DNA from 4 places in the Proteus sp. G2626 genome. Region 4 is predicted to be linked to each of the others. Evidence: predicted binding sites of a transcription regulator. Region 4 holds the regulator's gene; each other region holds the start of a gene.
The links. The regulator PurR, encoded in region 4, represses purine synthesis genes. The targets are predictions, from matches to a motif close to CANGCAAACGTTTGCNTG.
Positions count from the first base shown of each region.

Region 1: cvpA (colicin V production protein) is a predicted target of PurR. The motif match lies at 6,521-6,538, and genes of this name have one in related genera.
Region 2: rbsD (D-ribose pyranase) is a predicted target of PurR. The motif match lies at 3,565-3,582, and genes of this name have one in related genera.
Region 3: purE (5-(carboxyamino)imidazole ribonucleotide mutase) is a predicted target of PurR. The motif match lies at 5,383-5,400, and genes of this name have one in related genera.

Region 1 is NZ_JAABNH010000026.1:131,285-139,280, forward strand. It holds gene pdxB (4-phosphoerythronate dehydrogenase PdxB) at 1-674, shown strand, start outside; gene GWJ05_RS11675 (aspartate-semialdehyde dehydrogenase) at 720-1,730, shown strand; gene truA (tRNA pseudouridine(38-40) synthase TruA) at 1,730-2,614, shown strand; gene GWJ05_RS11685 (DedA family protein) at 2,639-3,340, shown strand; gene accD (acetyl-CoA carboxylase, carboxyltransferase subunit beta) at 3,510-4,472, shown strand; gene folC (bifunctional tetrahydrofolate synthase/dihydrofolate synthase) at 4,465-5,763, shown strand; gene dedD (cell division protein DedD) at 5,753-6,409, shown strand; gene cvpA (colicin V production protein) at 6,594-7,085, shown strand; gene purF (amidophosphoribosyltransferase) at 7,116-7,996, shown strand, end outside.
Region 2 is NZ_JAABNH010000009.1:206,134-214,129, reverse strand. It holds gene rbsB (ribose ABC transporter substrate-binding protein RbsB) at 1-609, opposite strand, end outside; gene rbsC (ribose ABC transporter permease) at 652-1,617, opposite strand; gene rbsA (ribose ABC transporter ATP-binding protein RbsA) at 1,619-3,127, opposite strand; gene rbsD (D-ribose pyranase) at 3,135-3,554, opposite strand; gene dxs (1-deoxy-D-xylulose-5-phosphate synthase) at 3,893-5,758, opposite strand; gene ispA ((2E,6E)-farnesyl diphosphate synthase) at 5,825-6,748, opposite strand; gene xseB (exodeoxyribonuclease VII small subunit) at 6,749-7,012, opposite strand; gene thiI (tRNA uracil 4-sulfurtransferase ThiI) at 7,214-7,996, shown strand, end outside.
Region 3 is NZ_JAABNH010000022.1:29,850-37,845, reverse strand. It holds gene GWJ05_RS08925 (ornithine decarboxylase) at 1-1,068, opposite strand, end outside; gene GWJ05_RS08920 (mechanosensitive ion channel family protein) at 1,245-2,270, opposite strand; gene GWJ05_RS08915 (MFS transporter) at 2,340-3,599, opposite strand; gene purK (5-(carboxyamino)imidazole ribonucleotide synthase) at 3,723-4,790, opposite strand; gene purE (5-(carboxyamino)imidazole ribonucleotide mutase) at 4,787-5,308, opposite strand; gene GWJ05_RS08900 (UDP-2,3-diacylglucosamine diphosphatase) at 5,443-6,165, opposite strand; gene ppiB (peptidylprolyl isomerase B) at 6,178-6,672, opposite strand; gene cysS (cysteine--tRNA ligase) at 7,048-7,996, shown strand, end outside.
Region 4 is NZ_JAABNH010000027.1:109,592-117,587, forward strand. It holds gene GWJ05_RS13005 (MATE family efflux transporter) at 1-49, opposite strand, end outside; gene GWJ05_RS13010 (riboflavin synthase subunit alpha) at 363-1,022, shown strand; gene cfa (cyclopropane fatty acyl phospholipid synthase) at 1,118-2,272, opposite strand; gene punC (purine nucleoside transporter PunC) at 2,579-3,796, opposite strand; gene punR (DNA-binding transcriptional activator PunR) at 3,915-4,817, shown strand; gene purR (HTH-type transcriptional repressor PurR) at 4,840-5,865, opposite strand; gene cydH (cytochrome bd-I oxidase subunit CydH) at 6,134-6,217, shown strand; gene sodB (superoxide dismutase [Fe]) at 6,355-6,933, opposite strand; gene GWJ05_RS13045 (sulfite exporter TauE/SafE family protein) at 7,227-7,996, opposite strand, start outside.

The DNA of each region.
Region 1 (7,996 bases), on a different contig from region 4:
ATGGTGATAATGAAGAATTCCATTCATTGGAAACGCTACTAGAAAAAGCAGATATTCTGACTTTTCATACACCTCTTAATAAATCAGGTCCATACAAAAGTTATCATTTAATTAACGAGAGCAACCTTAAAGAATTACCAGAAGGGCGTATTTTAATTAATGCAAGCCGTGGTGAAGTGGTTGATAATAAAGCATTATTATCAATTCTTGACAAAGGTAAATCCTTACGTGTGGTTTTAGATGTCTGGGAGCCAGAGCCTGATCTTTCTATTGAATTATTAAATAAAGTCGATATAGGCACTCCACATATTGCGGGTTATACCTTAGAGGGTAAAGCACGTGGTACAACACAAGTATTTGAAGCTTATTGTGGTTTTATTGGACAGCCTCAACAAGTTGAATTATCAACTTTGTTGCCAGCGCCGACTATCTCAACCATTTCAGTGCAAGGTGAGCTAACACAAACGTTATTAAAACAACTCATCCACCTTGTTTATGATGTGCGTCGTGATGATGCATCATTACGAAAAGTGGCAGGCGTAAAAGGAGAGTTTGATAAATTACGCAAACTTTATCCTGTACGCCGAGAATGGTCTTCACTGCATGTGATTTGTGATAACCAAACCACAGCCAATACATTAAATGCGATTGGTTTTAGTGCGACACACAAATAAAGCACAACATTATTTTAAAAATTTTACGGTATTGGAGGATATCTTATGGGAGAAGGTTGGAATATTGCTGTTGTGGGTGCAACAGGCGCTGTTGGTGAGGCAATTTTAGAGCTGTTACAAGAGCGTGAATTTCCCATTGGCGAACTGACGGCAATTGCGAGTGAAGACAGCATTGGAAAATCTGTGCGTGTAAACAGCAAAAGTGTTGCTGTTCAAGGTATTCACAATATCGATTGGGCAGATATTCAATTAGCTTTCTTTGCTGCTCCTACTGAAATTAGTGCGCAATATGCACAACAAGCCGCAGATGCAGGCTGTATTATTATTGATTGTAGTGGCATTTTTGCAATGGATTGGGATGTACCGTTGGTTGTTCCTGGTGTGAACAGCGCAATGCTAGCAGAATATCGCACCCGTAATATTGTCTCCATTGCAGATAGCATGGTCAGCCAATTGTTACGAGCGATTAATCCATTAACAGAAGCTGCTGGTTTGACACGTCTTAGTGTGACTAATTTAATGTCTGTCTCCCGTTTAGGAAAACAAGCTGTTGATGAACTTGCTGGACAAAGTGCTCGTTTGCTTAATGGGATCCCACCTGAATTAGGTCGTTTTAATAAGCAACTGGCTTTTAATATTTTACCTCTCATGGTTGATGACGAAGGTTCAGTACAAGAAGAGCGTCGTATGGTTGACCAAATTCGTAAGATTTTACAAGACGAAGGCCTTCCAATTTCTGTGACAACATTACAGGCGCCTGTTTTCTATGGTAATGCACAATCAGTGCAATTAGAAACATCACGCCCAATGGGCAGTGATGAAGCGCGTGAAACATTACAAGAAAATGAAGATCTGAGCATTAGTGAAGAAAATGATTTCCCAACACAAGTCACCGATGCTTCGGGGAATGTGAACCTAAATTTAGGTTGCTTCCGCAATGATTATGGTATGCCAGAAGCATTACAATTTTGGTCAGTAGCAGATAATGTACGCTTTGGTGGAGCATTAATGGCTGTTGAAGTAGCAGAACAATTAATGCAGGAGCAGTTTTACTAATGAATGCGTCAGTGAGTGCTGAAGTTGCAGAACAATCCTTGACTGAGTCAACGGTTCTTTCTGGAAGCACAACAATCAAAATCGCGTTAGGCGTTGAATATGATGGTAGCCACTATTATGGCTGGCAACGCCAAAATGAAGTACGTAGTGTACAAGAACGATTAGAAAAAGCGCTTTCACAGGTGGCTAATGAACCTATATCGGTTTTTTGTGCAGGAAGAACTGATGCTGGTGTACATGCGACAGGGCAAGTTGTTCATTTTGAAACAACGGCACACCGCAAAGATCCGGCATGGACAATGGGCGTTAATACGCATTTACCTGCGGATATTGCAGTCCGTTGGGTAAAAACGGTGTCTGATGATTTTCATGCGCGTTTTAGTGCAACGGCAAGGCGTTATCGTTATGTGATTTTTAATCATCGTTACCGTCCTGCTATTTTGTCATCTGGAGTGACACATTTTCATTACCCTTTAGATGCTGAACGTATGCATCAAGCCGCGCAATGTTTATTGGGTGAAAATGACTTTACCTCTTTTAGAGCCGTTCAATGTCAATCACGAACGCCATGGCGTAACGTTATGCATGTTAACGTTTCTCGATATGGTGATTATGTTGTGGTGGATATTAAAGCGAATGCTTTTGTACACCATATGGTGCGAAATATTGTCGGTAGCCTTTTAGAAATAGGGTGTGGCAACCAGGATATTACTTGGATGGCTGAACTATTAGCCTTAAAAGACAGAACCAAAGCTGCGGCAACAGCGAAAGCGAATGGTTTGTATTTGGTGTCCGTAGATTATCCTGAACATTTTGAATTACCAAAACCTGCAATGGGCCCACTATTTTTAGCGGATAACCCTATTGAGATATCTCAATCATAAAAACACCCAGTACTCTGAGGATTTATGGAAATATTAACGCAATTTGTTGATTTAATAAAATTTCTAATTGATTTCATTTTACATATTGATGCACATTTAGCAGAGCTTGTTGCTCAATATGGTACGTGGGTCTATGCCATTTTGTTTCTGATTGTTTTTTGTGAAACGGGGCTGGTGGTAACGCCATTTTTACCTGGTGATTCGTTGCTGTTTGTTGCAGGTGCTTTGGCTGCTTTAGATACCAATGATGTGAATGTCCATATTATGGTTTTACTGTTGCTTTGTGCTGCGATTTTAGGTGATGCAGTAAATTATTCTATTGGACGACTTTTTGGCGAAAAGCTATTTAGTAAACCGAATTCACGTATTTTCCGCCGTGAATATCTGGATAAAACCCATGCTTTTTATGAAAAACATGGTGGTAAAGCGATTATTTTGGCAAGATTTGTGCCGATTATCCGAACTTTTGCGCCATTCGTTGCAGGAATGGGAAAAATGTCATATCGTCATTTTGCCTTTTATAATGTAACTGGGGCAATTGCATGGGTACTGCTATTTACTTATGCTGGCTACTTTTTTGGTGACTTAGATATAGTTCAAAAGAACTTAAAATTGCTAATTGTTGCCATTATTGTTATTTCTATTTTACCGGGCGTCATTGAGATCATGCGCCATCGTAGAGCGAGCGCAAAAGCGAAGAAAGAAAGTGATAACAAAGAGGTTTGAGCAGTTATCATCGGTTTTTGCCGTAGAATAGCCATAATAAAGAGATGCGCTGAAATTCAGTAAGCGGTATCATCATAAACTTTGCTAACCACACAGCCAGTGCATTGTGGTTGATACGCTCACAATAATTTTACTGGCGAAGGTCAGATTCAGACGAAAAGGTCCGTTAATGAGCTGGATTGAAAAAATTCTAAATAAAAGCACTATCACAAGTTCACGTAAAGCCAATATCCCAGAAGGGGTTTGGACTAAATGTGATAGCTGTGGACAGGTACTCTATCGCGCAGAATTGGAGCGCAATTTAGAGGTTTGTCCTAAATGTGATCACCATATGCGCATTTCAGCGCGCCGTCGCCTTGAGACGTTCCTTGATTCAGGAAGTACGATAGAATTAGGTAGTGAATTAGAACCTAAAGATATTCTGAAATTCCGCGACTCCAAAAAATATAAAGACAGAATTAGCGCTGCTCAAAAACAAACTCAAGAAAAAGACGCATTAATCGTCATGAAAGGAACATTGAAAAAGATGCCCGTTGTTGCAGCTTCTTTTGAGTTCGCGTTTATGGGCGGTTCTATGGCTTCTGTTGTGGGAGCACGTTTTGTCCGTGCGGTTGAACAAGCGTTAGAAGATAATTGTCCTCTGGTTTGTTTTTCTGCAAGTGGCGGTGCTCGTATGCAAGAAGCGCTGATGTCATTAATGCAAATGGCGAAAACCAGTGCAGCATTAGCAAAAATGCAAGAGCGTGGTTTGCCTTACATTTCAGTCATGACTGACCCTACAATGGGGGGAGTTTCTGCAAGTTTAGCCATGCTAGGTGATATTAACGTTGCGGAGCCTAAAGCACTGATTGGTTTTGCGGGTCCTCGCGTTATTGAGCAAACTGTTCGTGAAAAACTGCCAGCAGGTTTTCAGCGCAGTGAGTTTTTGTTAGAAAAAGGGGCGATTGATATGATTGTACGTCGTCCAGAAATGCGTGATGAGCTGGCTGAATTACTGGCTAAGCTGACTCAATATGATTTAGTCGAAGATGAAGATGAAATCATTAGCGAAGAAATGATTGCTGATGAAATCGAATCTACTGATAACGAGCCAGAAATTAACATCGAAACGAACAAAAAAGAAGATGTCTAATATCATAACCGCTCCTAAAGCCACATCGCCTCTGTCGGTGTGGCTTTCTTATCTTGAACATTTGCATTCAAGCGCCATTGATATGGGGTTAGAACGTGTGGGTAAGGTAGGAAAATTATTAAATGTGTTACGTCCTGCGCCTAAAGTCATTACTGTTTCAGGTACAAATGGAAAAGGCACAACCTGTCATATGCTAGAGTCAATCTTGATGGCATCAGGATTGAAAGTCGGCGTTTATAGCTCCCCTCATCTTGTTCGTTACACTGAGCGTGTCCGCATTCAAGGCAATGAACTCTCTGAAAACGCTTTTTGTGAAGTTTTTGCGGAAATTGAACAAGCTAGAGGCGATATCTCGCTTACTTTTTTTGAATATGGCACGCTTGCAGCACTGAAACTATTTCAGCAAGCACAACTTGATGTTGTGATCCTTGAAGTAGGATTAGGGGGACGATTAGATGCCACCAATATCGTTGATGCTGATGTTGCCACTATCACGAGTATTGCGCTTGATCATACGGATTGGTTAGGGGCCGATAGAGAACATATTGGTCATGAGAAAGCGGGTATCTTCCGCACTGATCACTATGCTGTTGTGGGTGAGCCTGATATGCCTCATTCTATAGCGCTTGTGGCAAATGAAAAACAGGCTAAACTTTTTCGTCGTGGGGTTGATTGGTCTTTTGTTATTGAAGGTGATCATTGGCATTGGCATTGTGCTGATTGTGAATTTGATGCGTTGCCAATCCCTAATATTCCCTTAGCTAATGCAGCTACTGCCATGGGTGTTATTCGTTGCTTGCTCAAATCTGATGATAAAGTTAGTCAAGCAATTACACATCAAAGTATTATTGAAGGCATGTCTCGTGCGCAATTACCGGGGCGCTTTCAGATCATTTCACAACACCCTCTGGTTATCTTTGATGTGGCGCATAATCCTCATGCGGCGGGATATTTAGCTGAAAAATTATCACAATTACCGCGTCAGTCTGATACCCAAGTGCGCATTGTTGTTGGTATGCTAGGTGATAAAGATATTGCGGGAACATTAGCGTGCTTAATACCATTGGCTGATAGTTGGTATGTTGCTCCACTTAATGAATTTCGTGGCGCCTCAGCGCACGTGCTTGCTCAGCATCTTGAAAATCCATCGGTATTTGAGAGTGTAGAGACGGCATGGAAACAAGCTATGTCTGATGCTAATCCTGATGATATCATCGTGGTTTGTGGCTCATTTCATACAGTCGCGCATGTGATGGAACTTTTGGAAAAGGAGAGTATGGGTGGCGAGTAAATTTCAAAATCGTTTAGTCGGAGCCGTGGTATTAGTGGCTGTCGGGGTTATTTTTTTACCTGCGTTGCTTGACGGCGATAAGAAATATAACGAAGACCAATTTGCCGCTATTCCTTTAGTACCCAAACCAGGCGATGAGCAAGAAATTGAATCTATCGCACCTATAGAGCAAACGACAACACCGTCAACGCCATCTGAAGGTGCTTCTGAAGCTATGCTTTCTGAAGCAGTAACCGGTGTTGAACAACCTACGGCAACACCACCACAATCGCCAAACGTTGTTCCTGTTACACCATTAGAACAACCGACACCTACACCACCAGAACAACCCAAACCTGTGCCACCAGTGGTCACGCCACCTGTACAACCATCAGTACCTCCAGTACAAGAAACGAAACCACCAAAAGGCGAAGCGTGGGTTGTTCAACTGGGTGCATTGAAAAATGCGGCGAAGGTAGAAGAAATTATTGCGAAAATGCATTTCTCAGGTTATCCAGTATATACCGTTCCTGCGCGTCCTGTTGCGGGACAAATGACTCGAATTTACATTGGGCCAAGTGCTTCTAAGTCTGAATTACAGGACATTTTACCGCATTTAAAAGAGCTTACAGGCTTGCAAGGTGAGGTAAGGGCATATAAGCCTTAATTTTTCTAAACGTGTCATCTGATGAGTGATGTAACAAAGCGTTAACTGATTGCGGCGATTATGATTTTTCATATCGCCGTAAATTATTTTGAAATTAGCGAAAATTAGCATTACGCAAACGTTTTCGTTTTCTGTTAGAATGCTTCCGTATTAATGCGGAGCATCGTTATTGGATAAAGAATTTATGGTCTGGATAGATTACGCCATCATTGCCATTATTGGTTTTTCCGCATTAGTCAGCCTGATCCGTGGCTTTGTTCGTGAAGCACTGTCACTCATCACCTGGGGTTGTGGTTTTTTTGTTGCTAGTCAGTTTTATCCTTATCTTGCCGTCTATTTTACTCGGTTTGAAGATGAGCTGGTTCGTAACGGGATAGCAATAGTCACTTTGTTTATTGCGACACTGATTGTCGGTGCCGTTGTTAATTATGTGATTAGCTCTCTTGTTCAACGCACAGGGTTATCAGGTACAGATCGAGTTTTGGGGGTCTGTTTCGGAGCATTAAGAGGTGTGCTGATCGTGTCGGCATTATTGTTTGTTCTAGGGGCATTTACGCCTATGGCAGATAGCGCTGATTGGCAACGTTCTGAACTTATTCCTCAATTCAACCATATTATTAGGTGGTTCTTTGACTACCTGCAAAATGCGTCAAGTTTCGTGTCGGAGAGAATATAACCTCTCCGTCTGGCTGATGAGGATCTATTCATGTGCGGTATTGTCGGTATCGCTGGAGCGAATCCAGTAAACCAATCAATTTATGATGCGTTAACGGTGTTACAACACCGAGGTCAAGATGCAGCTGGCATTGCAACGATAGACGGTAACAACGGTTTCCGTCTTCGCAAGGCTAACGGACTGGTTAAAGATGTGTTTGAAACCCGTCATATGTTGCGTTTAAAAGGTACTATCGGGATAGGGCATGTCCGTTATCCAACAGCGGGTAGTTCTAGTGCATCAGAAGCGCAACCTTTTTATGTGAATTCACCTTTTGGTATTACGTTGGCACATAATGGTAATTTAACCAATGCGCATTTATTACGTCGCCAATTATTTGAAACAGCGCGTCGCCATATCAATACCACCTCTGATTCAGAAATCCTGCTCAATGTATTGGCATATGAATTAGACCGTTTTGACCATTTCCCTCTAGAGCCTGATAATATCTTTGCTGCCGTCGCGGCAATGCATAAAAAATTACGTGGTGCTTATGCTTGTGTTGCGTTGATCATTGGTCACGGTTTATTAGCTTTTCGTGATCCTTTTGGTATTCGTCCTTTAGTGTTAGGTAAACGTACATTAGAAGATGGTAGCCATGAATATATGGTCGCATCTGAAAGCGTTGCTCTTGATACTTTGGGTTTTGAATTTTTGCGTGATGTTGCACCAGGAGAAGCGGTTTATATCACAGAACAAGGCCAACTCTTTACCCGCCAATGTGCTGAAAATCCACAATTAATGCCATGTCTATTTGAATACGTTTATTTTGCTCGCCCAGATTCCTTTATAGATAAAATTTCGGTTTACAATGCGCGTTTGCGTATGGGGCAAAAATTAGGCGCTAAAATTGCGAAAGAGTGGGAAGATTT
Region 2 (7,996 bases), on a different contig from region 4:
TGTTAATAGGTTTTGCATCACGTTAAGGCCTTTTGTACGGTCAAAATCAGCGGGTTGGCTTGCAAGTACATTCAATTTATGAGCATCAACAGCTTGTTTAAAGCCTTCACCACGTTCACGAGATGCAGAGGTTCCTGTGATCCCTTCTAATTGGATCACTTTGGCATCATTAGCCACTTTCTCTGCAATGTAATCACCCGCCATTTTTCCTCCAAGACGGTTATCAGAAGCGACGTGGCTGACGACTTCACCTTTATTTGCAACACGGTCTAAGGTGATCACTGGGATCTTAGCTTTATTCGCTAAAATAACCGCATTCCCCACCGCATCTGAGTCTGTCGGGTTGATTAACATTAATCGTGTGCCTTTTACGGTTAAATCTTGCACATTAGCAAGCTCTTTAGCTGGGTTATCCATGGAATCGAGCACAACTAAGTCATAACCTAAACGATTGGCTTCTTTCTGTGCACTGTCTTTCATGGTGACAAAGAAAGGATTATTAAGCGTAGAGATAACAAGCGCGATAGATTCTTTGGCCAATGCATTGGCGCTAATTGTGGCGCTTAATGCAACAACAGAAAGTAGTGTCGCCATTTTTTTGAGTTTCATAATATAAGTTCCTGTCGGGGTTCGGATTAAGAGAATAGAGAGTTATTTTTTGTTATCTACCAAAACAGCAAGTAAGATGACCACCGCTTTTACTATCATTTGATAATTTGATGATATTCCTAATAAATTCAGTGCATTATTTAAGAAACCTAAAATAAGTGCACCAATTAGCGTGCCGATAATACGACCTTTACCACCAGCAAGACTGGTGCCCCCCAGAACAACGGCAGCAATGGCATCCAATTCATAACCATTACCAGCCATCGGTTGTGCTGATGAAAGGCGAGCAACTTCAATCACGCTAGCAAGAGCGGCTAATAAACCACAAAGTGCATAAACAATAATTTTGATTTTATCGACACTAATACCGGATAAACGTGTTGCTGATTCATTTCCCCCAAGCGCATAAATATAACGACCTAAACGGGTATGATGTAATAAATACCACGCGCTCAAAAAGACAATCATCATGAGCCAGATTGGGGTTGGAATACCAAACGGACGACCAATACCAAACCAGCTAAAGAGATCAGCATTATCGCTAAAGCCAGTATTAATAGGGCTACCGTCGGTATAAACACGGGTAACACCGCGCAGTAATAGCATCATGACTAAGGTGGCGATAAAAGCTTGAACTTTACCTTTTGCCACGATAATCCCGGTGACACCACCAATGGCAGCGCCGAGTGCTAATGCACCGACAACAGCAACAAGGGCATTGACATCAGCGCCAACCATAGAGGCCGCGACAGCTCCCGTTAACGCAAGTAATGATCCTACCGATAAGTCGATACCAGAGGTTAAAATAACAAGAGTCATGCCAACCGCCATAATGGCGTTAACCGATGTTTGTTGGAGAATGTTGAAGATATTATTTAAGGTAAAAAAGTTAGGACTGAGTGTGGAAACGACAACAATCAGAAGTAACAGTGCAATCAGAGATTTCTGTTCTAATAACCATGCTTTTGAGAACCAACGTTTTGACGCTGGAATTGAATTCGTGCTCATATCAAACTCCTATTTTAGCGTCATATTGTTTACCAACAGCGGCTGCCATTAGCATTTCTTGTGTGACATTGTGAGCTGAAAACTCACCGCTAATACGACCTTCATGCATCACCAAAATACGGTCACTCATTCCCATTACCTCAGGCATTTCAGAAGAAATTAAGATAATGCTTAATCCTTCTTGTTTAAATTTATTGATTAGCTGATAAATTTCTTTTTTAGCGCCTACGTCTACACCTCGAGTGGGTTCATCAAGAATAAGCACTTTGGGGCGAGTCATTAGGCCTCTTGCGATAGCGACTTTTTGCTGATTCCCCCCGGATAAAAAGCCAATGGTTTGATCCATTGAAGGGGTTTTTATATTGAATAACTTAATAAAATCGCCGACGGTCAGTTGTTCTTCTTTATGATTGAGTACGCCCATGCCTCGGCTAAAATAGCGAAGTGCAGTTAGCGACATATTTTCTTTCACTGACATGCCTAGTACTAAACCATCACGTTTTCTGTCTTCAGAGATATAAACAATACCGTGCTCAAGCCCTTCTACCGGCTTTCTGATTTGACAAGGTTTACCATCTAGCGCTATGGTTCCACTCGTTTTAGGTAATGCACCATAGATAATTTTCATTAATTCTGTACGTCCAGCACCCATTAAGCCTGAAATACCCAGAATTTCACTTTCATGTAATGAGAAACTGACATCGTGAACATCTTCACCACTAAGATTAATAACGTTGAGTTTGGTCTTGCCTTGAGGAATATTGATACGAGGGTATTGATCTTCTAGTTTACGGCCAACCATCATTTCAATGAGCGTATCTTCTTTTAACGAAGCGACAGGTTTCTCTCCAATAAACTGGCCATCCCGAAGTACCGTCACATCATCACAAATCTCAAAGATTTCTTTTAAACGATGCGAGATATAGACAATGCCACAACCTTGCTCTCTCAATTCGCGAATAACACTAAACAGTGATTCAGTTTCTGTATCGGTTAATGCATCGGTTGGTTCGTCCATAATAATCACTTTAGAACCAAAGCTGAGTACTTTGGCGATTTCCACCATTTGCTGATCACCAATTGATAATTCAGACACTAAACGGTGGCTACTGTAAGCGAGGTTTAATCGTGCTAATAACTTATCAGCCTCAGCATACATTCTCTTCCAATCGATAGCCCCAAAAGCACGCGTAAACTCACGACCTAAGAAGATATTTTCTGCAATGGTTAATTCTGGGATAAGGTTAAGTTCTTGGTGAATAATGCCTATTCCTGCTTCTTGTGATGATTTAGGACCATTGAAGGAGCAATGTTCACCTTGATAAATGACTTCCCCCGCATCTTTTTTATAGATACCGGTGAGTACTTTCATTAATGTTGATTTGCCTGCCCCATTCTCACCGACCAAAGCCATTACTCGACCAGGGTAAATTCGTAGAGTAGCGCCTGATAGTGCTTTTACACCAGGAAATGACTTATCAATATCTTTAAGTTCGAGTAAAGGTTCCATATTGTCCTCAGAAAGTCACACCAGAAAACAACACAATATTGGCATAAGGTGTACATTCACCCGTTCTAATAACCGCTTTATTTTCAGGAAGTTGTTTTTTGAATACTTCATGAAGAACATACGTTATTTGAATAGGTTTCTTCTGCTCTTGCTCTAATAAATTGAGGTAAGAGAGTATTTCATTAAAAAGGGAGGGATTAATGGTCTTAATTTCTTCTGCCAGCATCACGGCTTCTATTTGCATTTCATGAGTGACAGTTTGTAATACTGACATAAAGTCAGGTATTCCCTGTGTTAGAGCGAGGTCAATACGTTCGACAGAAGAGGGAATAGGTAATCCGGCATCTGCAATGGTGATTTTATCAGTGTGTCCTAAACGTGAAATTACGCTAGAAATAGGACTATTTAGTAATACGCCTTTTTTCATATTTTCTCCTCAGCGAAACGTTTCGCTGTGTATATAGTAGAAAAGAAAAGAGGGAAAACAAGTTTGATTTATTCATATTGTGAGCATGATCGAAACGTTTCGTTGGTAAGTAAAAAGAAAGAAAAATCTAACTGGTTGAATAAATTAAAGCTGAATGGATTCAATAAGGAGAACTATTGTTTGCAGTGATTTTCATGAAAATGTGATTTACTACAAAGGTTATAAAAAGCAAAAACAGAGAATCAAAAATGACTATTTTTATATGAACAGGTGAGTACAAATGATGGCTCTCTCCCACTTATAAAGCAGGAGAGGTTTTTAAAGGCGAAAAGTACTCACTATTTAGTTTGATAATCCATAATGGATTTTTCGATACCAATAGCATCAAGTCCTAAATCAGCTCTGATCTCTTCTTGTCCACCTTGTGGTACAAACAGGTCAGGGATACCTAGGTTTAAGACCGGCACTAAGCAACGCTCTTGCATGAGTAACTCATTTACACCACTACCAGCGCCACCCATGATGGCATTCTCTTCTAGCGTTACCAACATATCATGTTGCTCTGCCAGCAAAAGAATAAGTGATTTATCTAATGGTTTGATAAAGCGCATATCCGCAACAGTAGCATCTAGTTTTTCTGCGACTTCTAATGCTTCTGGCAGTAATGTACCAAAGTTTAAAATAGCAATGCCTTTACCTTGACGACGAATAATTCCTTTCCCCATAGGTAGTGCATTAAGTGGTTGTAATGGTGCGCCAACACTTGAACCTCTTGGATAACGTACGGCAACAGGGCCATCTTGATAGTGGTAACCCGTATGAAGCATTTGGCGACATTCATTTTCATCACTCGGCGCCATAATGACCATATTAGGAATACAACGTAAGAACGAAAGGTCAAATGCACCTTGGTGAGTTTGTCCATCTGCTCCCACAATACCGCCACGATCAATGGCAAATAAAACAGGCAGTTTTTGAATGGCAATATCGTGGATCACTTGGTCATAAGCACGTTGTAAGAATGTTGAGTAGATAGCAACAATCGGTTTATATCCCCCAATCGCTAAACCTGCGGCAAAGGTAACGGCGTGTTGTTCAGCAATCGCAACATCAAAATATTGTGAAGGGTATTCTTTTGAGAAACGGACCATGCCAGAGCCTTCGCGCATAGCAGGGGTAATTGCCATCAGTTTTGGATCAGTTGAGGCTTCTTCACATAACCAGTCACCAAAGATCTTGGAAAATGTAGGTCGTGCATTAGGGCTTTTAGGTAATGTACCTGTTTGTGGATCAAACTTAGGTACCGCGTGCCAGCTAATAGGATCACGTTCAGCAGGTGCATATCCACGACCTTTCTTAGTCATAATATGCAGAAGTTGAGGACCTTTTAAATCACGCATATTAGCGAGTGTTTGCACTAACGCAATAACATCATGACCATCAACTGGGCCGATATAATTAAAACCCAACTCTTCAAACATGGTGCCGGGAACAACCATGCCTTTAATATGTTCTTCCGTTTTTTTCAGTAATTCTTTAATTGGTGGAATACCAGAAAAGACCTTTTTTCCACCTTCACGTAAGGTGGTATACAGTTTGCCTGATAACAATTGAGCAAGATGATTATTCAATGCACCAACATTTTCGGAGATTGACATCTCATTGTCATTAAGTACAACGAGCATATCTGGCTCAATGTCACCAGCGTGGTTCATTGCTTCAAAAGCCATACCTGCAGTAATTGCACCATCACCAATCACACAAACTGTTTTTCTGTTCAGCTTTTCTTGTTCAGCTGCAACAGCCATACCTAAACCTGCACTGATAGAGGTTGAAGAGTGGCCGACACAAAGTTTATCGTATTCACTCTCTTCTCGCCAAGGGAAGGGGTGTAACCCATTTTTTTGACGGATAGTATCAATGCGGTCACGGCGACCCGTTAAGATCTTATGGGGATAGGCTTGATGACCAACATCCCAAATAAGATTATCAAAAGGGGTTTTATAGACGTAATGAAGAGCAACCGTTAACTCAATAGCACCTAAACCTGAGGCGAAGTGACCACTTGAGCGGCTGACACTGTTAAGAAGAAATAGCCTTAGCTCATCACAGAGTTTAGGTAAACTCTCTTTTGGTAATAGGCGCAAATCTTCTGGTGTTTCAACCAACGCCAATGTGGGATATTTTTCGATATCAATGCTCATGTGATGCCTATTAATTAATCTCTTGTAATAGGGAAAGAACAGGTAAGCTGCTCTCTTTATTTTTTATTAGTTTTTCCGTTCGACGATAAAACTCGCTAATTGTTTAAGCGTGGTCGTATCGTACTCGTATTGCTCAAGAAACGCTAAGGCATCCAGTGCTTCGTTATACAATTCCTGTGCTTTCTTTTGAGCTTGCTCTAACCCAAGAAGAGCCGGATAGGTACTTTTTCCTGATTCTTGGTCGCTACCTTGTCGTTTTCCAGTTTCTTCAGTACTACCAATGACATCTAAAATGTCATCTTGCACTTGGAATGCAAGGCCAATGGAGTGAGCATATTTATCTAATGCGGGTAATACATCATGACCTTTAGAACCCGCACTATATGCTCCTAAGCGAACAGCCGCACGAATTAATGCACCTGTTTTATGTAAATGGATTTTTTCAAGGGATTCGAGATCAATCGATTTATCTTCAGCTTCCAGATCAAGTGCCTGACCACCACACATACCTGAAAGTCCACTGGCTGTGGCTAATTCAGCAATCATTGCGACGCGATCAGCCATTGATACATCGGGCATTGGGTTTTTTGCTAAGATCTCAAAAGCTAATGTTTGCAGTGCATCACCGGCTAAAATAGCATTTGCCTCACCAAATTCGATATGGCACGTTGGTTTACCTCGGCGTAGATCATCATCATCCATTGCAGGTAAATCGTCATGAATCAGGGAATAAGCGTGAATACATTCTACTGCGGCTGCCGGAGCATCAAGGTTGAGTACTGGAACTTTAAACATTTCGCCAACAGCATAAACAAGGAAAGGACGTAAGCGTTTACCACCTAAAAGAGCGCCATAGTGCATTGCCTTACCTAGAGGCATATCAGCAAAAGGGAGCGATAATAAGGCTTGGTTTAATGCATTATCAACACGCTGGTGGGTGGAATTTAATTTATGACGGAACGCATCCGTACTTGAAGTTGCGTTGCTCAATTATTCTGCCTCTTGGATAAAATCATCAGGAGTGGCATTGTCATCTTCTTTTAAAAGAATACGAACGCGTTGTTCAGCGTCTTGTAATGTTTTTTGTCCAACACGGGCTAGACGAATGCCATGTTCAAACTCATTAAGCGCGTCTTCTAAAGGGAGCTCACCGGATTCTAAGCGGTTTACGATTTGTTCAAGTTCTTGCATAGATGCTTCGAAACTTGGTGCTTGTGCGATGTCTTCGTTAATTGATGTCGTTTTCTTAGCCATAATATTTTTGATAATAAAGCATGTGAGTGCTGAATAATAGCGATCATCTTACTACAACTAAGAAGAAAATTTCTTATTCAGTCGATGATTTTTGCGGGTGAGGCCTAAATATTGGTGATATACTTTGTGACTTTTATAAACTCCAGTCAATTTACATCACTGTAGTTTATGTTTCTACTTAATAACCTATGACCATTGACTATGAAGTTTATTATTAAATTATTCCCCGAAATCACGATCAAAAGCCAATCTGTTCGTATACGTTTTATCAAAATTCTCACTAGCAATATCCGTAATGTCTTAAGTTCAATTGGTGATGAAATCACAGTTGTCCGTAATTGGGATAACATTGTGGTTGTGAGTAAAGATGAAAGTAAAAGTGAAGCAGTATGTGATGCATTAACACGTATTCCTGGTATTCATCACTTTTTACAAGTCGAAGAACATCCTTATACCGATTTACATAATATTTTTGAGCAAACTTTTGCAGCATTTAAGCATTTAGTTGAAAACAAAACATTTTGTGTTCGTGCCAAACGTCGTGGTAAACACAGTTTTACTTCAAATGAAGTTGAGCGCTATGTTGGTGGTGGTTTTAACCAACACGTTGAAAGCGCTAAAGTGAAATTAACCCGTCCAGATGTCACCATTAATTTGGAAATTGAAGATGACAAACTTATTCTGGTGAATGCGCGTTATGAAGGCATTGGTGGTTTCCCAATTGGTACACAAGAAGATGTTTTATCACTGATCTCTGGTGGTTATGACTCAGGTGTATCGAGCTATATGTTAATGCGTCGTGGTAGCCGGGTTCACTATTGTTTCTTTAACTTAGGTGGTTCTGCTCACGAAATTGGCGTTAAACAAGTTGCGTATTATTTATGGAACCGTTTTGGTCGTTCACATAAAGTGCATTTCGTTGCTGTTGATTTTGAGCCTGTTGTCGCAGAAATCTTAGAAAAAGTCGATGATGGCCAAATGGGT
Region 3 (7,996 bases), on a different contig from region 4:
TTGCTTATGAACAGATTGAGTGACGAGAATACCAGGATCGTTTTCATTGAGTGTCAGCAACAAAGGCGAACACTGTTTCATCATTGGAATAAACTGTTCATAACCGACCCAAGCGGAATCAAATAAAATATAATCACAAAGATGACCAATTTTATCAACAACTTGTCTTGCATTGTAAATCGTACCATCATAAGTGCCTAGTTGAATAACGGCCAAACGAAAAGGGCGCTTATCGAATTGGCGTTCAGGCGTAATCTCTGCAATTTGTTGGCGTAAATAGCTCTCTTCAAAGCAATGTGCATCAATACCACCGATAAAACCAAAGGGATTGCGAGCTGTTTCTAAATAAACAGGCGTTGCACCCGCTTGAATTAGTGCACCATGATGATTGGATTTATGGTTATTTCTATCAAATAACACTAAATCATTTGGTGCCAATAAGGCATTTAATGCGACTTTATTTGAAGAAGACGTTCCATTTAAGACAAAATAGGTTTTATCAGCATTAAACACTTGCGCGGCGAATGCTTGAGCATCATAAGGTGCACCCTCGTGGATAAGTAAATCACCCATTTCCACATCAGCATTACAGAGATCAGAGCGAAATAGATTCTCACCAAAATATTGATAAAACTGTTCCCCTGCGGGATGACGACGGAAAAACTCTCCGCCTTGATGACCGGGACAATCAAAAGCAACGTTCTTTTCGGCAACATAATTCACTAAGCGTGAAAAAAATGGTGTTGTCAGACTCTTTTCATATTGCTGTGCAGCTTCATTAATCAACGTACTATTTTTTTGATGCGCGCTTTTATCAGTGATCAAAATCCCTGAAACTTGATTAAGTAATTCAGCACCGACTGTATCATTAAGATTAACTGCAATAAATACGGGGAGTTGAAAGCCTGTTTGATGAATGCGATATAGTTCGCCAGACTCAATATCTGACAATGACAATACTACTGCTGACACTTGCGTTAAATTTGCATCAACAATATCAACAATCGGACGTTCACAATAAAAATAGTGTGAAAGCGAGGGGCGACACGCCAACTTCATTTTTTTCATTACACTCGTGTTTAATCAATAGGAGAATTGGCGAACAATATACTTGGTTGTGAATATGATTGAAATAAATTAAAGAGTAAAAGGAGTTTTTTATGCATGGTATCTGCATAAATTACCAGTCTGATAAATAAGTTAATGGATAAGTCTATAGAAAAATAAACTTATCCATTGTTTTATTATTGGGTAATAGGAGTGGGTTTTTCGATATAAACAGTTTGAGATGGAAATGCAAAATCGGCACCATGTTTATGCACAATCTCAATTATCTTCAAATAGACTTCTTGCTGAGCTTCTAGCCACTGTGCCCAGACGGTTGTTTTGGTGAAACAATACACCATAATATTGAGTGAAGAGTCTGCAAATTGATTAAAATAGACTAACAAGGTTTGTTGTGTATCGATTTTTTCATTTTGCATGAGCATAGTGCGAATATCTTCAACGATAACACCAATTTTATCTGAATCTTCGTAACGTAAACCAAGTTCAGTTTCAATGCGCCGGTTCGTCATTCTCCCCGGATTTTCTACGCTAATGGAGGAGAAAATTGAATTGGGAATATAAAGTGGCCGGTGATCGAAGGTAATAATTTTAGTAATACGCCAACCAATCTCTACTACTGTACCTTCAATATTACGATCAGGCGAACGTACCCAGTCACCAATATTAAAAGGACGGTCGAAATAGAGCATAACACCCGAAAAAAGGTTACTGAGTACATCTTTACTCGCCATACCAATGGCAATACCGCCTAATCCGCCAAAAGTCATTAAGCCAGATAAACTCATACCAAAATGTTCACCAAACAATAAGATGATGATGACAAAAAGGGTAATTTTAAATATACGAGAAATAATACGAGCAGAAGTAGGATCGCTACCTTTTCTGATTTGTGATTGCTCTAATTGATTAATAAGTAAGAAAAATTTTTGCATTAAAATTAAGGCAATGCCGATATAAGTTAAGAAATTAATCATCCTAAAAGAGATAAAGTGGAGATTAAAATCAATAACGGCCATTTCACAATATTGGCTTAAGATAATCACTAAACTACAAAGGAAGATGGCTTGGCTAATATGAATAATAATATTTCTACGACGTTTTTTCTTTTTATCATGAAAAAGAGAGACGGCAACAAAACCAACAAAGCAGGCTAAAGCAATGCCGACACCTATTGAGTATTTTATTATTAATGCATCATTCATCAGCTTAACATCTCCTTAGAAAATGCGTTTTTTATAATATGAAACACGTTATCTTACTTATTTTAATCGTTACTTTTCCTGTTCATTTGCATGCTGAAATTTAGGGTAAGTCGGTGGTTTCATAAAGAGTGTTACTGCTAGGATCAATAGTACAGGTACGGTTAAAATTAAGAATGCAGGAGTGAAACTTCCTGAGATATCTTTTATTGCACCCGCAAAGAACGGCGCTAAGCAAGCAAGAGTTGAGATTAAATTCATCACTGAAAATAGCTCAAGATAAGGTGAGCGGCCAAAGTAGTTAGCCAGCAATATACTTGATGCTAAAAATGTCATGCCATAGCCGATACCGACACAAACCGTAAATAGGATCAGGTAAATCCAGGAGTTCGCCATACTGAGTGCTAATAACCCGATAATGATAATACTTAAACTAGCGATAAGTAATTTTTTAGGCTCTAACCATTCACCAATCGCCCCCCCCGCTAAGCGTGAGAAGGCGTTGATAAATGCCATGCTACTTAATAAGGTTGCTGCAATGGTTTCGCCAAAGCCATTTTCAATAATATGAGCAACGGCAAAACTATTAACGGTAATACCACACCATAAAAAAGCTGTGTAAGTTGCCGCGATAACATAAAATTGCCACGTTCTTAAAGCATGACGTGCCGTCCAAATTTCTTTGGTTTGATAGATACGTTTTGTACTTTGGCGCTGGCTGATCCTTTTGGCGTGCTCTTGCTCTTTGCTTCCTTCTCGTAAAACGAGAATAGTGAAAAGAGTAACAACGGTAAGCGTGATCGCTGAAATAAGCCAATGCATACGCCATGTATGCCATAAATGCGTGGCTAAAAAGTAGATCCAAGGCCCCGCTACACCGCCTAATCCACCAATCGTAAAATAAACACCGAAGGCAAAAGATTGCTTTTCAAATAAACGAGAAATAACGTAAGTTCCGGGGACTGTTGCAAGCAAAGTAAAACCAATACCTAATAATGCAGTACCAAGGAAATATTGTGCTATGGTGTAGGTTTCATAAAGAAAATAAAAACCGCTGACGAAAATTATCAGTCCAATAAGAAGAGTAAATCGAACACTTAATTTACGAATAAGTAAGGTGGGTAAAAAACTAGCGAGACCACAGGTTAATCCTAATAACGTAAAACCAAGGCCCGCTTGTGTCCAATTCCACTTCAGCTCGCTTATCATGCTAGGAAGCACAACACCCAGAGATGTAAATGTGGTTGCGGTAGCTAAAAAATAGACAAAACCCAGTAATATCAGCATACTCCACTGATAAATGGGTCCAAAATTCTGTTGCGTGGCTTGCATCCTGACTCCATCAAACGGGTGCAGTAACCTGAATAATCAGGAGAAAATAGCGAATAACAGACCTCTTTAATTAAGGTCTGTTCGTTTAAAGGCTATTATTCTCTAACTTTATGAGTCGGACTGCTAGCTTAATTTTCCTAAAGCCCATTCGATAGGATACTGATAGGCATCATCAAGCATTGGACTTAAGGATTTGAGTGTGTCTTTCAGTGGTTGGTTATTACGATGAACAAGATTGAGATGACCCACTTTACGCACAGGCCGAACTTCTTTTTCATACCAATGTAGATGTACTAAGGGTAATGAAAGCCATTGCGGATTTATATTCGTACCAATCAAATTAATCATCACTGCTGGTTGGCACACTTCGGGTGTTGGCATTGGTAAATTTAAGATTGCACGTAAATGTAACTCAAATTGGCTAATTGAGGCGCCGTTTTGTGTCCAGTGACCACTGTTATGGACTCGGGGAGCTAATTCGTTGATAAGTAATTTATCACCGACAATAAAACACTCCATCGCCATCACACCCACATAATTGAGTTTATCAAGGATAGATGTCAGCATTTTTTCTGCGGATTGTTGTAATTCTGGGGGGGGCGTTGGTAATGCAACACTCATACGCAAAATGCCATCTTGATGAAGGTTATGTGTTAAAGGATAAAATACACAATGGCCTTTTTTATCTCTGGCTCCTACTAATGATACTTCACCAGAAAAAGGAATACCTTGTTCAACGATACATTCACCATAAATTTCAGTGGGTAACTGTTGCTCCTCACCGGGGTGAATTCGCCATTGCCCGCGACCGTCATAACCACCAACACGACGTTTCACAATAATAAAATCACCCAATTGAGCAAAAATATCAGGCCACTGTGTGGGAGATGTTAAGGGTTGCCAAGGTGCGGTAGCTAAACCTAGTTCATCAAGAAGTTGTTTTTGAGGTAACCTATCGGCAAGCAAAGGGAAGATATCACGGTTTACAAAGTTAGTATGACGCTCTAACTCTTTGGTGAGTGCAGTTTCAGGCCAGCGTTCAATTTCAGCCGTGATTATACTTTTTTGATAGGGAACAGCTTCTGGTTCTGCATCTAAGCCTATGGGGTAAACAGCAATGCCTAAAGGTTCACCTGCTTGTCTTAGCATTCTGCCTAATTGACCATTTCCGAGGACACAAACCGGTTTCATAGTGCCTCTCTTGGATCTGGGTTATTTAATACATTGTCGGTTTGTGCTGTGCGCCATGCAGTCAATGCATCTAAAATAGCAGGAGAATGTAACGCTAAAACTTGAGCCGCTAATAAAGCCGCATTGGCAGCCCCTGCTTTACCAATCGCTAAGGTTCCTACAGGGATACCTTTTGGCATTTGTACGATTGAATAGAGGCTATCAACACCGCTTAATGTCGCACTTTGAACAGGAACACCAAATACGGGTACTAACGTTTTAGCTGCAAGCATTCCTGGTAAATGGGCAGCTCCTCCTGCACCAGCAATAATGACATCAAAGCCATTACTTTTTGCTTTTTCAGCAAAACTAAATAACTTATCAGGGGTTCGGTGTGCAGAGACAATCTCAACATGGTAAGGAATTTGTAGTGTATCTAATACATCTGCGGCATGAGACATGGTTGCCCAGTCACTTTTGGAACCCATTACAATGGCGATACGAGGGTAAGTGGTATTTAGACCAACGTGAGAAGACATTACTTAACTGCTCCTGTAAGCATAAACGGATATAGCCTAATAAACTGAGAATGATAGTATCATGCTAATACGTCAAGGAAAACGTTTGCGTAAAGAAAAAAAGGCTCTTTATAGAGAAAAATAAGTGAAAGAGCTTAAAAGGGAAAATGAATCAGTTCTATTTTTTTAGCGGTTACTTTAAACATTGAACCTTCTGTATGCCAAGCACCCAGTACACCACGATAGTATGTTTTACCTTCAATATGGACAGTATGAACAGCGGGGCGGTGTGTATGTCCGTGGATCATCCATTGTGTATTGAAATGTTTAAAGGTATCAATCACCGCTTGTGGGTTAACATCCATAATTGCATCAGATTTATATTGGTTTTCGTGTTGACTACGCGAACGCATTTTATCGGCAATACGCAGTCGAACAAATAGAGGTAACAATAAGAAGAGACGCTGGATAAATTTATTATGTACTTTTTTACGATAACGTTGATAAGCATCATCATCTGTACAAAGTGTATCACCGTGCAAAATTAAGATGTGATGTTGATAAATTTTGAGTACTTTTTCTTGGGGAAGTAGAATGATCCCACTCTCTTTTGCAAAACGAGTGCCAATTAAAAAATCACGATTGCCATGAATAAAATAAACAGGAATACCCGCATTTTTTAGTGTCATTAGTGCTTGAGCAATTTGTTGATGTAAAGGATTGGGGTCATCATCACCTATCCAAAAATCAAAAAAATCACCTAGGATATAAAGCGCTTTGGCCTGAATCGCTTGTTCCTTTAAAAAGCGAAGAAAACCGGCAGTGATTGCCGGTTCATGTTCACTTAAATGTAAGTCTGCAATAAAAAGCGTACACATAAAGAGTGAGGCTTATTCGCTAACCGTTACACTTTTAATGATGATATCTTCACGAGGAACATCTTGGTGGAAACCGCTACGACCTGTAGAAACCGCTTTAATTTTGTCGACAACGTCCATTCCTTCAACAACTTCAGCGAAGACACAATATCCCCAACCATTTGCATTTTCAGCACGGAAGTTTAAGAAATCATTATCTGCAACGTTGATAAAGAATTGAGCCGTTGCAGAATGTGGATCGTTAGTACGAGCCATCGCCAATGTACCACGGTTATTAGCAAGTCCATTGTTTGCTTCGTTTCTAACAGGTGCTTTGGTTGCTTTTTGGTTCATACCGGGTTCAAAACCACCACCTTGGATCATAAAACCGTTAATGACACGGTGGAAGATAGTGTTATCGTAGAATCCTTCTTTACAGTAGTCTAAAAAATTTTCTACGGTTGCAGGCGCTTTGTCTGCAAATGTATTAATCACGATATCGCCGTAATTGGTATGAAAAGTAACCATATTCAGATCCTAATATAATTTTAGCTTTACCCAGATTGGGGCATAAACAATAGTCCCGTTTTTTATATCACAGTTGCCTTATTTAGTCAGTATTCATCTTTTTTTCAGATGATTTTTCTAGCTAAACAGACGTATAAAATGAGAGAGAAACACTTTTAGCCAAAATTTAGCGAAATAACAGAAGTTTGATTGTTCACTATCAACGATTGAACAGTGAAAATAAATATTAAGCAGAGTAATATAAAGGCGCTAATCTTGAGTTTGCTTTGCCTTTAAGATCCAATATCCTAATAAATATCGTGCTATAGTAGTTGTTATTTTCTTTTATATAAAAACGTAATAAACACGTACAGTTGAAAACGGGAACGTCCACTGATGCTAAAGATTTTTAATACTCTCACTCGCCAAAAAGAAGAATTTAAACCTATCCATGCAGGGAAAATAGGTATGTACGTGTGTGGCATCACTATTTATGACCTGTGTCATATTGGTCATGGACGTACATTTGTGGCGTTTGATGCCATAACCCGTTATCTGCGTTATTTAGGCTATGACGTTAATTATGTTCGTAATGTGACGGATGTGGATGATAAAATCATCAAGCGGGCGATTGAGAACAATGAAACGTGTGAGCAATTAACGACTCGTATGCTTGCTGAAATGCACAAAGATTTTGATGCATTAAATATTGCCCACCCTGATTCAGAGCCTCGTGCAACACATCATATTGCTGAAATTATTGAATTAACTGAAACGTTAATCAAACGTGGGCATGCTTATGTTGCTGAAAACGGTGACGTTATGTTTGCGATTGATACGGATCCTGATTATGGCCTACTTTCTCGCCAAGATTTAGAGCAATTGCAAGCTGGTGCTCGTGTTGAGGTGGCGAACGTGAAACGTAATCCAATGGATTTCGTGTTATGGAAAATGTCCAAACCGGGTGAGCCAAGCTGGAAATCTCCATGGGGAGATGGTCGTCCTGGTTGGCATATCGAATGTTCTGCAATGAATGGTAAAGAGCTAGGACATCATTTTGATATTCATGGTGGTGGCTCAGACTTAATGTTCCCTCATCATGAGAATGAAATAGCACAATCAACTTGTGCTCATGATGGCCCTTACGTTAATTACTGGATGCATTCCGGTATGGTGATGGTAGACAAAGAAAAAATGTCTAAGTCACTTAATAACTTTTTCACCATTCGTGATGTATTAGCTTATTACGATGCTGAGACGGTGCGTTATTTCTTATTATCGGGCCATTATCGTAGCCAACTTAACTATACTGAAGAGAACTTAAAGCAGGCACGTACGGCATTAG
Region 4 (7,996 bases):
GGATACCTAAAGCAAGTAAGCTACGCGCTTCTTTTATGTACTTCTGCACGCATACACCTTTATTTATTATAAGAAAAAGGAAGGAAAGGAAGAGAACAAACGCCGTATTGTTTAAATGACGTAAAGAGATCCTCAAGAACGCATATTCTAATGATAAAAGTTTAATTAGCAACGAAAGAAGCTTCGCTTTTTAAACACAGGATTTTGATAATTTATTAGGTGTTTTTACGTTATATTTAATGGCGATAATCAACAAGGAATAAACACGATAATTGTTCCTTTGTATTAATAAGAGCTATGTTATTCTAATTAGCATAAGCCTAAATTGAGTTTACCAGTTTATCTACCCAAGGAGATGTAAGATGTTTACAGGTATTGTTCAGGGAAAAGGGCGAGTTATTGCTATAGAAGATAAAGGCGATTTTCGTACCCATATCATTGAATTACCGAAAGAGTTAGTCGGTAACTTAGAAACAGGTGCCTCTGTTGCGAATAATGGTTGCTGTTTAACGGTCACTAAAATTGAAGGTACGCACATTAGCTTTGATTTAGTGAAAGAGACATTGCGTCTTACTAACCTTGGTGAATTAAACGTAGGTTCTGAAGTTAATATTGAACGCGCAGCTAAGTACGGTGATGAAATCGGTGGACATGTGATGTCTGGTCATATCGTCACAACCGCTGAAGTTGCCAAAATTATTACATCAGAAAATAACTTACAGATTTGGTTTCGTATCTTTGATAAATCGTTGATGAAATACATTTTGCATAAAGGCTTTATCGGTATTGATGGCATTAGTTTGACTATTGGTGATGTTGTTAATAATCGATTCTGTGTTCACCTCATTCCAGAAACTCGCGATAGAACGACACTGGGTCGTAAACGTCTTGGCGATAAAGTGAATATTGAACTTGATCCTCAAACTCAAGCGATTGTGGATACCGTAGAGCGTGTTATGGCACAACAAGCAGAGCAACAAGCTTTATTAGCAGCACAGCAAAGTGAAAATGAAGAGCAATAATCACATTATTAATTATTAGTATTATTTGCATTAACTCAGATTAAAGAAAAAGCCAGTTGATTTATTAAACTGGCTTTTTTTGTCTTTAAGAAAAATCAACGAGGGATCTGTAAACCACCAATTTGCCCTTTAGGGCTTAACATGATTTGCCATAATTGAATATCTCTGGCTCGAAATGCACCCGCACAGGCATTCAGATAATAACTAAACATACGTTTAAAACGCGGTGTGTAATTTGATTCAATATCTGGCCAACAGGCTAAAAAACGCTGATACCATGCCATTAACGTTTTATCATAATCCGCACCAAAATTGTGCCAATCTTCCATCACAAACTTACTTTCCATGGCATGTGCAATTTTTTGAATTGACGGCAAGCAACCATTAGGAAAGATATATTTACTTATCCAACTATCTACATTCACTTTATCGCGATTAGATCCAATGGTATGGAGTAAAAACAGACCATCTTCTTTTAAATTCCGACGAACGACATCAAAGTAAGTTGCATAATTTTTGGGGCCAACGTGTTCAAACATGCCGACAGAAACGATGCGATCAAATTGTTCATGTAAATCGCGGTAGTCTTCTAAAATGATATTAACATCAAGTCCTTCACATCGTGCTTGCGCTAATTTCTGTTGTTCAACAGAGATAGTGACACCAGTAACAGAAACACCAAAATGTTTTGCTGCGTAAGCAGCAAGTCCACCCCAACCACAACCGATATCGAGTAAAGTCATACCAGGTTTTAAATCTAATTTTCGGCAAATAAGATCTAATTTATGTTCTTGAGCTTGCGCTAAGTTATCTGCATCTTTCCAGTAACCACAGGAATATTGCATATTTGGATCAAGCATAGCTGTAAATAAATCATTACCGAGATCGTAATGTTCTTTACCAACCATCCATGCACGTTTTTGTGTTTGTAAATTAAAAAGGCGGGCTGTTGCAATTTTTAAGATATCACGCAGGTTTTGCGGAAGTTTATTTTCAAGACCTGCACGTAATACTTTATGAAAGAATATATCAAGTCGTTCACAATCCCACCAGCCGTCCATATAGCTTTCACCGAGACCTAATGAGCCTTGTTGCAATACTCTTTTATAAAAATTTTGATTGTGAACCTGAATATCATAAGGTTCTGAGCCATTGACTCGAATATCTGCGTGAGTTAATAGTTCTATAGCGATCCTTTCGTAAGGATCATTGGAGGTCTTTCGGCCTTCTTCTACACAAGATGTACTCATATACTCTCCGGCGTAAACTAAGCGGGTTTTGAGGCATAAAGTTAAGAAAGGATGTGCACAGATTGACAGTATTAAAATGATATTGTGTTCAATAGTGATTGAACGAATAGAATTAATAAGACGACTAATCTGACATAATCAGCTAATAATCTGTTTAATGCCTCAAAATCCGAAAGAAAAATAAATAAAACGCTATTACAACGTACAGGTAAGTATAGAGATGTGAATTGTTTTTCTCTAGAAAATAAAAGGGCCATTTTTTATAAAAAGGCCCTTTTAAGATAATTCTTAAAATAGAGGAGGTAATTATTCTACTGTTTGAACTGTGTGTTTGGTAACGGATTTATTACGCTGAATAAAGTAACCAACTGCCATTGGGAGTGCCGTTAACGCCATAATTGCGGTGGTGTTAATCAGAGGTTGCTGGCTGATAAATGCAGACACGATAAAACTTGCTAAGCTACAAAGACCCAGTTGAAGCGCATTTTGTAATGCGGCAGCTTTACCACTGATTTCAGGATAAGCCGATAAAGCATTAGAGACGGCAATCGGATAAGATGCACCATTCATTGCAGCCATAATACAGAATGGAATTAAGATCGTGGTTAGTGTTGGCTCAGTAAATTTAGCAACAAGATATAACGCAGTCATGCTAACGGCATAACCTATTAACAGAAGCGGTAATAATGTCTTACCCGTTATTTTTGACAGTAAAATACGACAACCATAACCGCCGACCATAAATGCAATAGTTTGTGGAATATAGCTTAAACCGATATCCTGTGGTGAATAACCCATCTTCTCAAGAATGATTGGTGAGCCAGCTAACCAAGCAAAGAAACCAGCACTACAAGAAGCGTAAACTAATACGTTACCTGTGTAGAGCGGAGATTTTAGTAAAGTTATAAATGAAGCAGAAGATTGATTTGCTTCTGTGACTGATTTTTGTTTAATGTTTTTTAACATTAATGTAGGTAGCATTAATACCAGCGTCACCGCCATTAACAGCATAAAAATCATGCGCCAGCCACCATGATTTAACAACGATGCACCGATTAAAGGCGCCAATGCTGGTGATAATGCAACGAGTGGCATTATTAGAGCAAAAACGTGCTGAGCGCGAGATTCATCAAAACGGTCAATAACAAGTGCTTGCCAAATAACAGCAGCAGAACAGACACCGAAAGCTTGTAGGAAGCGCATAGCAAGCAAGCCGGTTGCACTTTCAACCCACAGCATGCCAAGACAGCCTAAAGCGAAAAGACCTAAACCGATAAGAAGAATAGGTTTACGACCCACTTTGTCAGAAAGTGGTCCCCAAAGTAATTGAGCAACAGCAAAACCAAATAAGAAGATACTTAAGCTATTACTAATAGCACCTTCACTGATAGAGAGTTCACGTTGCATCATACCAAATGCAGGTAAATACATATCAATAGCTAAGTAACCTAACATACTCAAACCTGCTAGGTACACCATAAAGCTCATAGGTGTTTTTGATTGTGTGGATGTTTTAGAATTCATTTTGTTTTCTATGCTATGTGATGTAGAACATTTTAGGTATTGTAACGAAGACTTATTTTACTTGTGAAACGGGAATATTTGGTTAATGCTGTGAAAAATTTTCAAAGGAATAAATGCTATGTGGTCAGAATACTCTTTAGAAGTTGTTGATGCAGTCGCCAGAACGGGAAGTTTTAGCTCCGCTGCTCAAGAATTGCACAGAGTGCCCTCCGCTGTTAGTTACACTGTTCGACAATTAGAGGAATGGCTTGCTGTTCCTTTGTTTGAGCGTCGTCACCGTGATGTGGAATTAACCGATGCAGGTAAAATTTTTATCAAAGAAGCGCGATCTGTTATCAAAAAAATGAATGACACTCGACATCTTTGTCAACAAGTTTCTAATGGGTGGCGCGGTCAATTTAGTATAGCAGTTGATGGCATTGTTAAACCTGAAAGAACACAACAACTTATTCTCGATTTCTATCGCCATTTTCCTGATATTGAGTTGTATGTCTACCCAGAAGTATTTAATGGAGTGTGGGACTCTTTAGTGAATGGTCGTGTTGATTTAGCTATTGGTGCGACAAGAGCTTCACCGATTGGTGAACGTTATAGTTTTAGGGATATGGGATTTATGCCTTGGCGCTGTGTTTGCCACGTTGATCACCCTTTAGCTAAAGCACAACATCCATTAACGGATGACGAAATGCGACCTTATCCTAGTTTATGTTTAGAGGATACATCACGCAGTTTACCCAAGCGGGATACTTGGGCATTAAATAATCAACGTAGAATGGTTGTACCAACCTGGGATATGGGGCTTGAATGTTTATTAGCGGGATTATGTGTAGGGATGGTGCCTTGGCATCGTGCTGAACCATTGATAGCCCAGGGTAAGCTAGTTACTTTAACCCTCGCACAGCCATTGCCAGACAGCCCATGCTGTCTGACGTGGGTCGATAAGAGTGAATCGCCCGCTTTAACGTGGCTGTTAGATTATCTTGGAGATAGCCAAACCTTAAATGAGGAATGGCTTCGCTAGAAATCGGCGTTCTGAATAAGTCTTAGCGACGATAGTCGATAAAAGGACCATCAGCAACTGAACGGCGCTCGACTAATCGAGGGTGTACTTCGATTGTTTGAGCGTCTTCGCGTTTGTTAACAATGCGATCAAGTAACATTGATAAGGCCATCTGACCTAAGCGTTCTTTGGGCTGGTGGACTGTGGTTAATGCTGGGGTAAAATAACGTGCATTACGAATATTATCGTAACCCACAATTGAAATATCGAAAGGAACACGTAAACCTAGCTCATCAGCCGCACAGATTGCGCCCATTGCCATAACATCACCGCCACAAAAAACAGCAGTAGGGCGTTGTTTTTGATTTAACATTTGATACATCGCTTTATAACCTGACTCAGGCTCAAAGTCACCTTGTACAATCCATTCATCTTTTACTGTGATCTTGGCTTCTTCCATCGCTTTTAAAAAGCCTTGTAGACGACCACCACCAGTATTGCGTTCTAATGGCCCAGGAATAATACCAATATCACGATGACCTCGTTCGATAAGGTAACGGCCTGCGATATAACCACCATGAAAAGCGTTATCGATAATGGTGTCTGTAAAGTCGCCACGAGCTTTACCCCAATCCATGACAACCATGGGAATATTACGATAGCCTTCTAAAAGAGTCAGAAGGTGATCGGGATATTCAGAACACATCACTAATAATCCATCAACGCGTTTTTGTGCCAACATCGCTAAATAGGCTTTTTGTTTATCAAGATTATTATGTGAATTACATAAAATCAGTGTATAGCCTTTGCTATAACAACTGTTTTCAACTGCTTCAATCACCTCAGCAAAGTAAGGAGCTTCACTGGACGTGGCTAACAGGCCAATGGATTTGGTGTGATTAACTTTCAAACTACGCGCAACGGCACTAGGCGAATAATTTAATTCTTTTATAGCGGCCCAAACTGCTGCCCGTGTGTTCTCAGCAACAAAACGTGTTTTGTTGATCACATGAGAAACAGTCGTGGTTGATACGCCTGCGCGTTTTGCCACGTCTTTTATTGTTGCCATGGTGTGGAAAACTCCTGACCTTCATTGGTCTCTTTTATCTAATTTTGTGGTTTAACTGCCAGTATAGTCATACATAGGGCAAACACTGGCAATAATTTAGCGATTAGCTATGAATTTTGTATGATCTAGCTCAAAAGTGAAAGTATTAATCAATGTTATAAATTGTGCACTGGTCGCTATTTTAGCAAATTTTGATATGTGATAATATTTAACCATGGTAAGGTTATGGTTAATAACGTGTATTATAATCATATTGAGGGAGATATAGATGGATACGGATCTGAAATTTGGTTTGAGCACAGCAGTCGCAGCGCTTGTTATGATCGTTTTATTTTCAACTATGTTGTTCTAATCACTGTTTTATAAAATATCCGATCAATTTAAATAATAGATTATCGAATATCTGAATATAACAAAGGGCCCAAGGCCCTTTGTTATTTTGTCACCAAAAATGAATTGCAATCACTCACCTTTGATAATCAAGCTCAATTAAGCTAGGTTAGCTTCAACAAATGACCAGTTAACCAGAGCCCAGAACTCTTCTAAGTATTTAACACGCGCATTGCGGTAGTCGATGTAGTAAGCATGTTCCCATACGTCTACAGTTAACAGTGGTTTATCTGCACCTGAAACGGGGGTTGCTGCATTAGATGTGTTAACAATAGCGACAGAGCCGTCAGCTTTTTTAACTAACCAAGTCCAACCAGAACCGAAGTTTTTCGCCGCTGCATCGTTAAATTGCTTTTTGAACTCTTCGAAAGAGCCAAATGCTTTGTTGATAGCATCAGCAATTTTACCTGTTGGTGCGCCACCTGCATTTGGTGCTAAACAGTTCCAATAGAAAGTGTGATTCCATACTTGGGCTGCGTTATTGAAGATCCCGCCATCTGTAGATTTGATAATTTCTTCTAAAGATTTGTTTTCTAAATCAGTGCCTTTAACCAAGTTGTTTAAGTTGGTTACATAGGTTTGGTGATGTTTACCATAGTGGTATTCTAATGTTTCTTTAGAGATGTGTGGCTCAAGAGCATCTAACGCATAAGGTAATTTTGGTAATTCGAAAGACATTGCGTACTCCTTTATACTATCTATTTCGGGTTTTGTGCCTGAAATCATTTCATCATAATCATCTGAATTGATAAAATGAGGCAAATGAATTACTAAGTTGTTACTATTTTGCTAATTATTTTAACAAAAATCTGCTGAAATAACAGCTAAATATCTTTTATCTATAATTATAAGCCATATAGATTAGTAATACTCATAAGAGTATATCCCGCGAGGTGACTCGTAAAGTAGTAAAAATTGACAGTAATAAAAGAAAATAATTTTGCTTTTTTCAAAATATTTCTTTGAATTGCTTATTCTATAATAAGCGTATACATCATTTTCACCACGACTAAAAATAGAAATAATGCAAATATTTGGCGAACTCTTAGTATGGGAAGTCGATAAGCAACTTTAACACCGACTGGTGCGAAGAGTACGCTAGTAATGCTTATTCCGATAAAGGCAGGTAAATAGATAAAACCCAAGTAATAATCATCAATATTTGTTTTATTCCAGCCATAGACAATCCCCATCGTTGTGCCTATTGAAGCAATAATGACACCAATCATAGAAGAAGTTGCAATGCATTTACGTGTATTAAATCCCCAATGGCTTAAAAGAGGAATGGTAATCGTGCCACCAGCAATACCAATAAAACTGGATATAAAGCCAATTAAAGAGCCGCCACGGGTTAAGGTTGGTTTTGAAACTATGGGATCTTTTACATTTTCAATACGTTCAGATTCTTTCTTCTTAGTTAATAACCCATAAATGGTATATATCATGAAAATACAGAACACGATCTGTAAGAGCGTGTTTGACATTTTTTGTACCAGAAAAGTGCCTGCAAGCATACCTATGATCGTGCCGAGAGATAATAAGGGAAATTGCTCCCACAAAATAGCTTTGTGTTTGTTATGAGAATACGCAGAAGATGCTGTGGAAAATATGATGACAGAAAATGAGGTAGATAAGGCAATTTTCATTACCATCTCTGTTGGGATAGCTTGTTGACTGACCACATACATCACCACCGGAACAATGATTGCACCGCCTCCAATGCCAAGTAGTCCAGCAAAAA